3 regions of the Enterobacter sp. 3U4 genome follow, and region 3 is predicted to be linked to each of the others. Evidence: predicted binding sites of a transcription regulator. Region 3 holds the regulator's gene; each other region holds the start of a gene.
What was found. Region 3 encodes CRP, which controls carbon source genes, mostly activating them, when cyclic AMP is high. Its sites were predicted from a motif close to ATGTGANNNNNNTCACAT; they were not measured.
Positions count from the first base shown of each region.

Region 1 (3,283 bases), 1.1 Mb from region 3:
CTGTTTCAGCATCGTGACCTGCTCCGCGGTCAGCAGGGCGGGGAAGTGCGCATCTGCCAGAACGGGAGCAAGGGCTGACTGCAAATTCTCTGCAAGCTGGGCGAAAGCAGCTTGAAAACGTGGGTGCATGGCGTTTGCCTCATAAAGGTTAATGGATCGGTAGTTTACGGAGCCGTCAGGGCTTTATATGTGATCCACTTCTCATTATGTATGCAACTTATGAAATCAAAATGAAATTTGCGCGACGCATCGCAAATTTTAGCCCATCACCGCCAGAATCAGCGGGAAAATGAACGGGGCCAGCAGGGAGGTGATAATCCCGCAGATCACCAGCGCCAGCGAGCTAAACGCGCCTTCCTGATAATCCAGCTCCGCGCAGCGGGCAGTGCCCAGCGCGTGGGAGGCGGTCCCCATCGACAGCCCCCGCGCCGCTTTCGTATGAATACGCATCCCGTTCAGCAGGGTGTGACCAAACACCGCGCCGAGAATACCGACGAAAATGACGCACATCGCGCTGATGGCCGGAATGCCGCCGAGGCTGCCCCCGACCGCCATCGCGATAGGCGTGGTCACCGATTTAGGCAGGATAGAGGCGGCAATCTGCGGGGAGGCTCCCATCAACAGCGCTACCGACGTTCCAGTGATCATCGCCACCAGGCTGCCGACAAAACAGATGGTAATGATGGATTTCCAGCGGGCGCGGATCTGGTGGAGCTGCTCATATAAAGGAAAGGCGAGCGCCACGACGGCGGGCTGCAGCAGGTCGTTTAAAATTTTGCTGCCGGCAAAGTAACGTTCGTAAGGAATGCCGGTGAGCAGAAGGAACGGAATGATTACCACCATTGCCACCAGCAGCGGGTTCAGCAACGGCATTTTGAAACGCGCGGCAAGTTTGCGCGCGGCGAAGAACACCGCCAAGGTTAACGGCAGCGACCACCAGATATTGGCCATCATTTTTTTGTTTTCTCCCCGACCACGTTACGTTCGCCATGCACCAGATGCGAACTCCAGCTCACTACCAGGAAAACTACCAGCGTACTGACCGCGCAGGAGACCACAATCGGGCCGAACTGGGCTTTGAGCAAATCAAAATACTGCATGACCCCGACGCCAATTGGCACGAAAAGCAGCGCCATATAGCGAATGAGGACGAAGCAGCCGGGGTTGACCCATTTTGCGGGCAAGATTTGCAGCGCCAGCAAAACGAAAAGGATCAGCATGCCGATAATGCTGCCGGGAATGACGATAGGCAGCAGCGACGCGATGAAAATCCCGGCATACAGGCAGGCGTAAATCAGGACGAATGCGCGCAGATATTGCCAGATAATGTTCAATGATTTGCTCATGGTGATAGTCCTTGCTGAAACGCATTCATCATACAATTAAACCAAAAAATGTGCCACGGATCACATCATGAAATTTGAGCATACCAGACATTCCAGAATGGAACGTCGTGCTTTCCACACACATACAGAGCAGATACTATAGCGCGTCTTTTTTCACAGGTACTGCTATGCGTGTTTTACTGGCCCCAATGGAAGGCGTGCTCGACTCTCTCGTGCGCGAGCTTCTGACCGAGGTGAATGATTACGATCTCTGCGTGACGGAGTTCCTGCGCGTGGTCGATATGCTGTTGCCGGTAAAATCCTTCTACCGTCTGTGCCCTGAGCTGCACAACCAGAGCCGGACCTCTTCCGGCACGCTGGTGCGTATTCAGCTGCTCGGCCAGTATCCGGAATGGCTGGCGGAAAACGCCGCCCGGGCGGTTGAGCTGGGCTCTTACGGGGTGGATCTCAACTGCGGCTGTCCGTCGAAGCTGGTGAACGGCAGCGGCGGCGGGGCCACCTTGCTGAAAGATCCTGAGCTGATTTACCGCGGCGCGAAGGCCATGCGCGAGGCGGTACCCGCGCATTTGCCGGTGACGGTGAAGGTGCGCCTGGGATGGGACAGCGACGCGCGGCAGTTTGAAATCGCCGATGCGGTGCAGCAGGCCGGGGCCACCGAGCTGGTGGTGCATGGCCGTACCAAAGAAGATGGCTACAAAGCCGATCGCATTAACTGGCAGGCGATCGGTGAGATCCGCAAACGCCTCACTATTCCGGTGATCGCCAACGGCGAAATCTGGGACTACGAGAGCGCGCAGGCCTGTCTGAGCGCCACCGGCTGCGATGCGGTAATGATCGGCCGCGGCGCGCTGAACGTGCCCAACCTCAGCCGGGTGGTGAAATATAACGAGACGCGGATGCCGTGGGCAGACGTCGTCACGCTGCTGCAAAAATACAGCCGTCTGGAAAAGCAGGGCGACACCGGTTTGTATCACGTCGCGCGAATTAAGCAGTGGCTGAGTTATTTACGCAAAGAGTACGATGAAGCGCTGGGGTTATTTCAGGAGATTCGTACTTTACAGACGTCGGCTGATATTGCCCGGGTGATTCAGTCAAAATAATAAGCGTTAAATTGCTCACACTTTTTTAAAGCAGAAAACAGTTCAGGTTTTCAACGTGGCGCGACGGTGTTAAGGTGCCACTGTTTTCAACGCAGGATTGTTACTGGTTAACAGGCAAAACCTAAGCGTTTCACAGCATTTTCGCTGTGGAGCGCTTAGGTTTTTTTTTGCCTGTCGTTTACGCAGGAGAGACATTTGGCTTAGCGCTATTTACTGGTTTTTAAAAAATGAAATATCGACAGGAAATAGAAAAATTTCCTGCGGCCGGTTACGCACTCAATACTCAATCACAGGTTGTTATTATGGCATATAAAAATAAACTCTATGCGTTCGCCTTATTGGCGATATCCCCGCTGTCGCTGGCGCAGGAATGGAACGGAACGGTATTAGGTTTTGAAGCTCCACCGGCGCCCGTGCTGGGCGAAATGCTCGGCATACGTAAAATCCTTAACGATAACGGTTTTACCTATAATCTCGGATACCTGAATGAAATTGGCTGGAACGGCGGCGGTGGTTATAACCACGACTCCCACGTGGCCTATATTGACCAGTTCGCGCTGACCTTCAACCAGGACCTGGAGCGCTGGACCGGTATCCCGGACGCGCGTATCGAGGGGAACATCGTCAACCGTAATCACAATGACGACCTCACCACCAAACGCGTGCAGGACCCGCGCGTCAACTTTAACGATTTAACCCAGGAGAGCTGGGGCGGGCAGTCGATTACTCGTCTGGGCTGGCTGACCTTTGCCCGCAGCTTTGACGACCGGCGTCTGACCTGGCGCATCGGGATGATGAACAAGGTGCAGACCTTCGACCAAATCATTCCCTGTGATT
Region 1 covers NZ_CP136665.1:835,954-839,236, forward strand. Annotated here, with positions in the region: gene cdd (cytidine deaminase) at 1-129, opposite strand, end outside; gene RVY89_RS03950 (CidB/LrgB family autolysis modulator) at 259-954, opposite strand; gene RVY89_RS03955 (CidA/LrgA family protein) at 951-1,346, opposite strand; gene dusC (tRNA dihydrouridine(16) synthase DusC) at 1,514-2,446, shown strand; gene RVY89_RS03965 (carbohydrate porin) at 2,749-3,283, shown strand, end outside.
Region 1: a site for CRP is predicted at 1,395-1,412, ahead of RVY89_RS03955 (CidA/LrgA family protein). Genes of this name have one in related genera too.

Region 2 (3,283 bases), 2.1 Mb from region 3:
GCTGGGCGGTAAGTACCCGGTTATCTGCGTCGTGCTGTTTAACCCAACCAACGGCACCTGCTTCGCCTCCTTCGGCGCGCACCCGGACTTCGGCGTGGCGCTGGAGCGTACCGTCACCGAGCTGCTGCAGGGCCGTAGCCTGAAAGATCTCGACGTGTTTACGCCGCCAACGTTTGACGATGAAGAAGTGGCCGAGCATACCAACCTCGAAACCCACTTCATCGACTCCAGCGGCTTAATTTCCTGGGATATGTTCAAGCAGGACGCCGACTATCCGTTCGTGGACTGGAGCTTTGCCGGTACCACCGAAGAAGAGTTCGCCACGCTGATGGCGATCTTCAACGCTGAAGATCAGGAAGTTTACATTGCCGACTACGAGCATCTTGGCGTCTACGCGTGCCGCATTATTGTTCCGGGCATGTCCGACATCTACCCTGCTGAAGATCTGTGGCTGGCGAATAACAGCATGGGCGCGCACCTGCGCGAAACGCTGCTGGCTCTGCCGGGCAGCGAGTGGGAGAAAGAAGATTATCTGAACCTGATCGCCCAACTGGACGAAGAAGGCCACGATGACTTCACTCGCGTACGCGAACTGCTGGGCCTGGCGACCGGTAAAGACAACGGCTGGTATACCCTGCGTATTGGTGAGCTGAAAGCGATGCTGGCCCTGGCGGGTGGCGATTTGGATCAGGCTCTGGCCTGGACCGAGTGGACCATGGAATTCAACCAGTCGGTCTTCTCTGCCGAGCGCACCAATTATTACCGCTGCCTGCAAACCCTGCTGCTGCTGGCCCAGGAAGACGATCGCGAGCCGCTGCAGTACCTGAATGCTTTCGTGCGTATGTATGGTGCTGAAGCCGTAGAAGCAGCCAGCGCAGCCCTGAGCGGCGAAGCGCCGTTCTATGGCCTGCAGGCTGTTGATAGCGATCTGAAAGCCTTCCCGGCGCATCAGTCGCTGCTGAAGGCCTACGAAAAGCTGCAGAAGGCAAAAGCCGCTTACTGGTCAAAATAAGCGCATATAACATTACCGGCAGTAGGCGTATTCAATCGTCTGGGCTATATTACGGGGCAATTTCATTGCCCCGTTTTTTATTTTCTTCGGCAATGACTGTTGATTGTAATAATAAAGTTAATCATGGGTAAATATAATAATATTTACCCGAGCTTTACTGTTACTTTTTATGGTAAATACTCCATATTAATTAACTGTCTCAGAGGTGGCTGAACGAAAAAATTCAACTCTTTTCATAACTTTTAAAATTTATTTTTATACGGATAATCAAATACTTATTCCGCATTTGTCGTAAAACCATACACATTGCGGGCCTATAAGCCAGGCGAGATATGATCTATATCAATTTCTCTTCTATAATGCTTTGTTAGTATCTCGTCGCCGACTTAATAAAGAGAGAGTTAGTGTGAAAGCTGACAACCCTTTTGATCTTTTACTCCCTGCTGCGATGGCCAAAGTTGCCGAAGAAGCGGGTGTCTATAAAGCAACGAAACACCCGATGAAGACGTTCTATCTGGCGATCACGGCTGGTGTGTTCATCTCTATCGCTTTCGTCTTCTACATCACCGCCACTACCGGTACTGCCGGAATGCCTTTCGGCATGGCCAAACTGATTGGCGGCATTTGCTTCTCACTGGGTCTGATTCTCTGCGTCATTTGCGGCGCCGACCTCTTCACCTCAACGGTACTGATTGTCGTGGCAAAAGCCAGCGGAAGAATTACCTGGGGTCAGCTGGCACGTAACTGGCTTAACGTCTACGTGGGTAACCTGGTTGGCTGTCTGCTCTTTGTTTTGTTGATGTGGCTTTCTGGCGAGTACATGACCGCCAACGGTGGCTGGGGCCTTAATGTCCTGCAAACCGCCGACCACAAAATGCACCACACATTTATCGAAGCCGTTGCTCTCGGCATCCTCGCTAACCTGATGGTCTGCCTGGCTGTATGGATGAGCTACTCGGGTCGTAGCCTGATGGACAAAGCCTTAATTATGGTTCTGCCGGTTGCGATGTTTGTTGCCAGCGGCTTTGAGCACAGTATCGCGAATATGTTCATGATCCCTATGGGCATTGTTATCCGCGACTTTGCGAGCCCGGAGTTCTGGACCGCAGTTGGTTCATCCCCGGAAAGTTTCTCTCACCTGACTATTATGAATTTCATTACTGATAACCTGATCCCTGTCACTATCGGGAACATTATCGGTGGGGGTCTGTTAGTTGGGTTGACATACTGGGTCATTTACCTGCGTGGCGACGATCATCATTGATGGTTTTCTCAGGCAGTAAATAAAAAATCCACTTAAGAAGGTAGGTGTTACATGTCCGAGCTTAATGAAAAGTTAGCCACAGCCTGGGAAGGTTTTGCGAAAGGTGACTGGCAGAATGAAGTAAACGTACGTGACTTCATTCAGAAAAACTATACCCCGTATGAAGGTGACGAATCCTTCCTGGCTGGCGCAACTGACGCGACCACCAAGCTGTGGGACAGCGTAATGGAAGGCGTTAAACTGGAAAACCGCACTCACGCGCCAGTTGATTTTGACACCTCCGTTGCTTCCACCATCACTTCTCACGATGCTGGCTACATCAACAAAGCCCTTGAGAAAATCGTTGGTCTGCAGACTGAAGCACCACTGAAACGCGCAATCATCCCGTTCGGTGGTATCAAAATGGTTGAAGGTTCCTGCAAAGCGTATAACCGCGAGCTGGACCCAATGCTGAAAAAAATCTTCACCGAATACCGTAAAACCCACAACCAGGGTGTATTCGATGTTTATACCAAAGACATCCTGAACTGCCGTAAATCTGGCGTTCTGACTGGTCTGCCAGATGCGTATGGCCGTGGCCGTATCATCGGTGACTACCGTCGCGTTGCGCTGTACGGTATCGACTTCCTGATGAAAGACAAGTACGCGCAGTTTGTTTCCCTGCAGTCCGATCTGGAAAACGGCGTAAACCTGGAAGCGACTATCCGTCTGCGTGAAGAGATCGCTGAACAGCACCGCGCGCTGGGTCAGATCAAAGAGATGGCTGCTAAATACGGCTGCGATATCTCTGGTCCTGCTACCAACGCTCAGGAAGCTATCCAGTGGACCTACTTCGGCTACCTGGCCGCAGTTAAGTCTCAGAACGGTGCAGCAATGTCCTTCGGTCGCGTATCCACCTTCCTGGATGCGTACATCGAACGCGACATCAAAGCAGGCAAAATCACCGAGCAAGACGCTCAGGAAATGATTGACCACCTGGTCATGAAGCTGCGTATGGTTCGCTTCCT
Region 2 covers NZ_CP136665.1:2,389,184-2,392,466, forward strand. Annotated here, with positions in the region: gene ycaO (30S ribosomal protein S12 methylthiotransferase accessory factor YcaO) at 1-1,012, shown strand, start outside; gene focA (formate transporter FocA) at 1,419-2,276, shown strand; gene pflB (formate C-acetyltransferase) at 2,328-3,283, shown strand, end outside.
Region 2: a site for CRP is predicted at 1,343-1,360, ahead of focA (formate transporter FocA). Genes of this name have one in related genera too.

Region 3 (3,283 bases):
AGATCCAGTACGGTTTCGGCAGATGCAGCGCCATGCCCATCAGGCTGGCGGTACTGAGCATCACGCTAATCCTTGCTGCGTTGCGCAGGGCGGACGATTTAAGAGAAAGATAGCTTTTGAGCGCGGGCAATAACGGCAGCCGTTTTTGCTTATCCGCCATCAGGTCGCGCGGATAAAGCGGACGCTGGGTGCGCAGCACGCGGGCGATGCGGCTGAAGTGCCAGGCGGCAAACTGCCCGACCGGGTTATCCGGGTGCTGACGAGCGATTTTCTCCAGCGCGCCGAGCTGTTTGTCCATGTTAAAGCGCGTGGGGTAGCGGTGATAGAGAATATCATCGGCCAGCACCCGCAGGCGTGCGGAGACGGTCTGCGCGTTCCAGCGGATCACCGCTTCGGCGTGGCTGCGCTCGACCAGCTTTTGCACCTCCTGCGGGTGGTGCAGGCTCACGGAGATATGCTCCTGCAGATCCAGCCCGACCTGAAAGGTGCGCAGCAGCCGCTTGTACTCGTGGTTCTTGTTGGCGGCGAGCATATGCAGCTGCTGATAGCACTGGCTTATCAGATCCACCACCTTCTGCTGGCGCGTCAGCAGGGGCGGTAAGGATTTTTCCGGATCGGTATGCTGGGTCAGCAGGGTGTATTTGGCTTCGCAGTACTCCGCTAGCTGCACATAGAGCAGGCTCAGGGATTCGCGCAGCGGCTGTTCCCGCCACAGCCAGAACCAGAACCAGTTAAACAGCCCGTACCATAATGTCCCCAGGGCGTAGATCAGCAGCGGCTCCCACACCGGCATATTCCCGGCGAGGCTTAGCGTGAAGATGGCCGCAATCAGCGACGCGGGAAGCAGGCGAGCGTGCAGCGAACTTATTTCCGCCGTGACGCCGAGCGTCATTGCCAGCACGGTCAGAATCAGCGGCAGCGGGATATCACGAGCCAGTAAAAGCTGTACGGCGAGGCTACAGCCCGCAAACAGGCAGCCACCGATAATCAGGCGTTTGAAAAAGCGCTTATGCGGCGTGTCCAGACCGGCAATGTTGCAGCAGGCGGGTACGAGGGAAAACAGCAGGCCTTGCTGAAGATGCCCGAGGATCAGGCCTATGGCCACAGGAAGACACAACACCAGCGTTTGTCGCAGTGCGTAGTTAACTTCCGGGTGATAGATCAGCCTGCGCCACATGGGGAATAGAGACAAAAACGGCGTGACACCTTGCGATGGCACGCCGTTTAAGCGGAATTAACGCGTTCCGTAGACCACGATGGTTTTACCGTGGGCGGAGATCAGGTTTTGATCTTCCAGCATTTTCAGGATACGGCCCACAGTCTCACGGGAGCAACCGACGATCTGACCAATTTCCTGACGGGTAATTTTAATTTGCATGCCGTCCGGGTGGGTCATGGCGTCTGGCTGTTTCGCGAGGTTCAGCAGGGTCTGTGCGATACGGCCGGTAACGTCCAGGAAGGCGAGGTTGCCCACTTTCTCTGAGGTGACCTGCAGACGGCGCGCCATCTGGGAAGAAAGACGCATCAGGATGTCAGGGTTAACCTGAATCAGCTGACGGAACTTCTTGTAAGAAATTTCAGCCACTTCACATGCTGTCTTTGCACGAACCCAGGCGCTACGTTCCTGGCCCTCTTCAAACAGGCCCAGTTCACCGATGAAATCGCCCTGGTTCAGATAAGAAAGGATCATCTCTTTCCCTTCTTCATCTTTGATCAGCACTGCCACCGAGCCTTTAACGATGTAATACAACGTTTCCGCTTTTTCACCCTGGTGAATCAGCGTGCTCTTTGATGGGTACTTATGAATGTGGCAATGAGACAAGAACCATTCGAGAGTCGGGTCTGTTTGCGGTTTGCCAAGCACCATGCGCTGTTATCCTCTGTTATAAGCTGTCACCAGAGTCATCAGATGCATCCGGACTCTGGGGTTGCAATCGAATTCTTACCCATACCTGGGAAGTCGGCTACCGTAACGTTTCGCAGCCAGTAAAGTTTGATGTCCTCTGCATACATGTGTAACGTCAATGTATTACTGTAGCATCCAGAGTGTTTTAGCATAGCTTTCGCCGCGTGTCTCCTGGTGTCTCGCTTCAGCATGATGCAGGTCGCCTTCCATTGCGAGAAATGTAACGCACGCGTAATCTGTCACCAAAAATGCAACGTTGGAGTTTAAGAATATGCAAGCGCGCGTGAAATGGGTTGAAGGTTTAACGTTCCTGGGCGAGTCCGCATCCGGACACCAGATTTTGATGGATGGTAACTCCGGCGATAAAGCGCCAAGCCCAATGGAAATGGTGCTGATGGCGGCAGGTGGATGCAGCGCCATTGACGTGGTGTCTATTCTACAAAAAGGGCGTCATGACGTGACGGATTGTGAGGTTAAACTCACTTCAGAACGTCGCGAAGAGGCGCCACGCCTGTTTACCCATATTAACCTGCACTTTGTGGTCACCGGTAAAGAACTGAAAGACGCGGCGGTCTCGCGCGCGGTGGACCTGTCTGCGGAGAAGTACTGCTCTGTGGCGTTAATGCTGGAGAAAGCGGTAAAAATCACGCATTCGTATGAAGTGATCGAGGCTTAAAACAAAGCCCGGTGGCGCTGCGCTTACCGGGCCTACAAAAGCTACAACTGCACGAACGTAGGCCGGATAAGCGAAGCGCCATCCGGCAACAAACGTCACGCAATCTGCTTCCCTTCCATCAGTCGCTCCACCAGCGGCGTCATGATGAGCTCCATCGCCAGCCCCATTTTTCCGCCCGGCACGACTAACGTATTCATGTGCGAAATAAACGAGCCCTGCAGCATCGCCAGTAGCCAGGGGTAATCAATGCCTTCAAGATTGCGGAAATGGATCACCACAAAGCTCTCATCCAGCGACGGGATGCTTTTAGCGGCAAACGGATTTGAGGTGTCCACCGTCGGCACGCGCTGGAAGTTGATATGGGTGCGGGAGAACTGCGGCGTCAGGAAGTTGATGTAATCCTCCATGGAGCGCACCACGGAGTCCATCACCGCCTCTCGCGAATGGCCGCGCTCGCTCATGTCACGCGTCAGCTTCTGGATCCACTCCAGGTTAACGATAGGGACCACGCCGACCAGCAGATCCACGTGGCGCGCCACGTCGTGTTGCGGCGTGACCACGCCACCGTGCAATCCTTCGTAAAACAGGACGTCGGTGGGTTCCGGCAGCGGTTGCCACGGCGTAAAGGTTCCCGGCACCTGATTCCAGGGAACGGCTTCATCATAGGTATGCAGATACTTGCGGGACTGCCCTTTGCCGCT
Region 3 covers NZ_CP136665.1:4,528,672-4,531,954, forward strand. Annotated here, with positions in the region: gene RVY89_RS21465 (YccS/YhfK family putative transporter) at 1-1,177, opposite strand, end outside; gene crp (cAMP-activated global transcriptional regulator CRP) at 1,235-1,867, opposite strand; gene RVY89_RS21475 (OsmC family protein) at 2,178-2,582, shown strand; gene RVY89_RS21480 (phosphoribulokinase) at 2,678-3,283, opposite strand, start outside.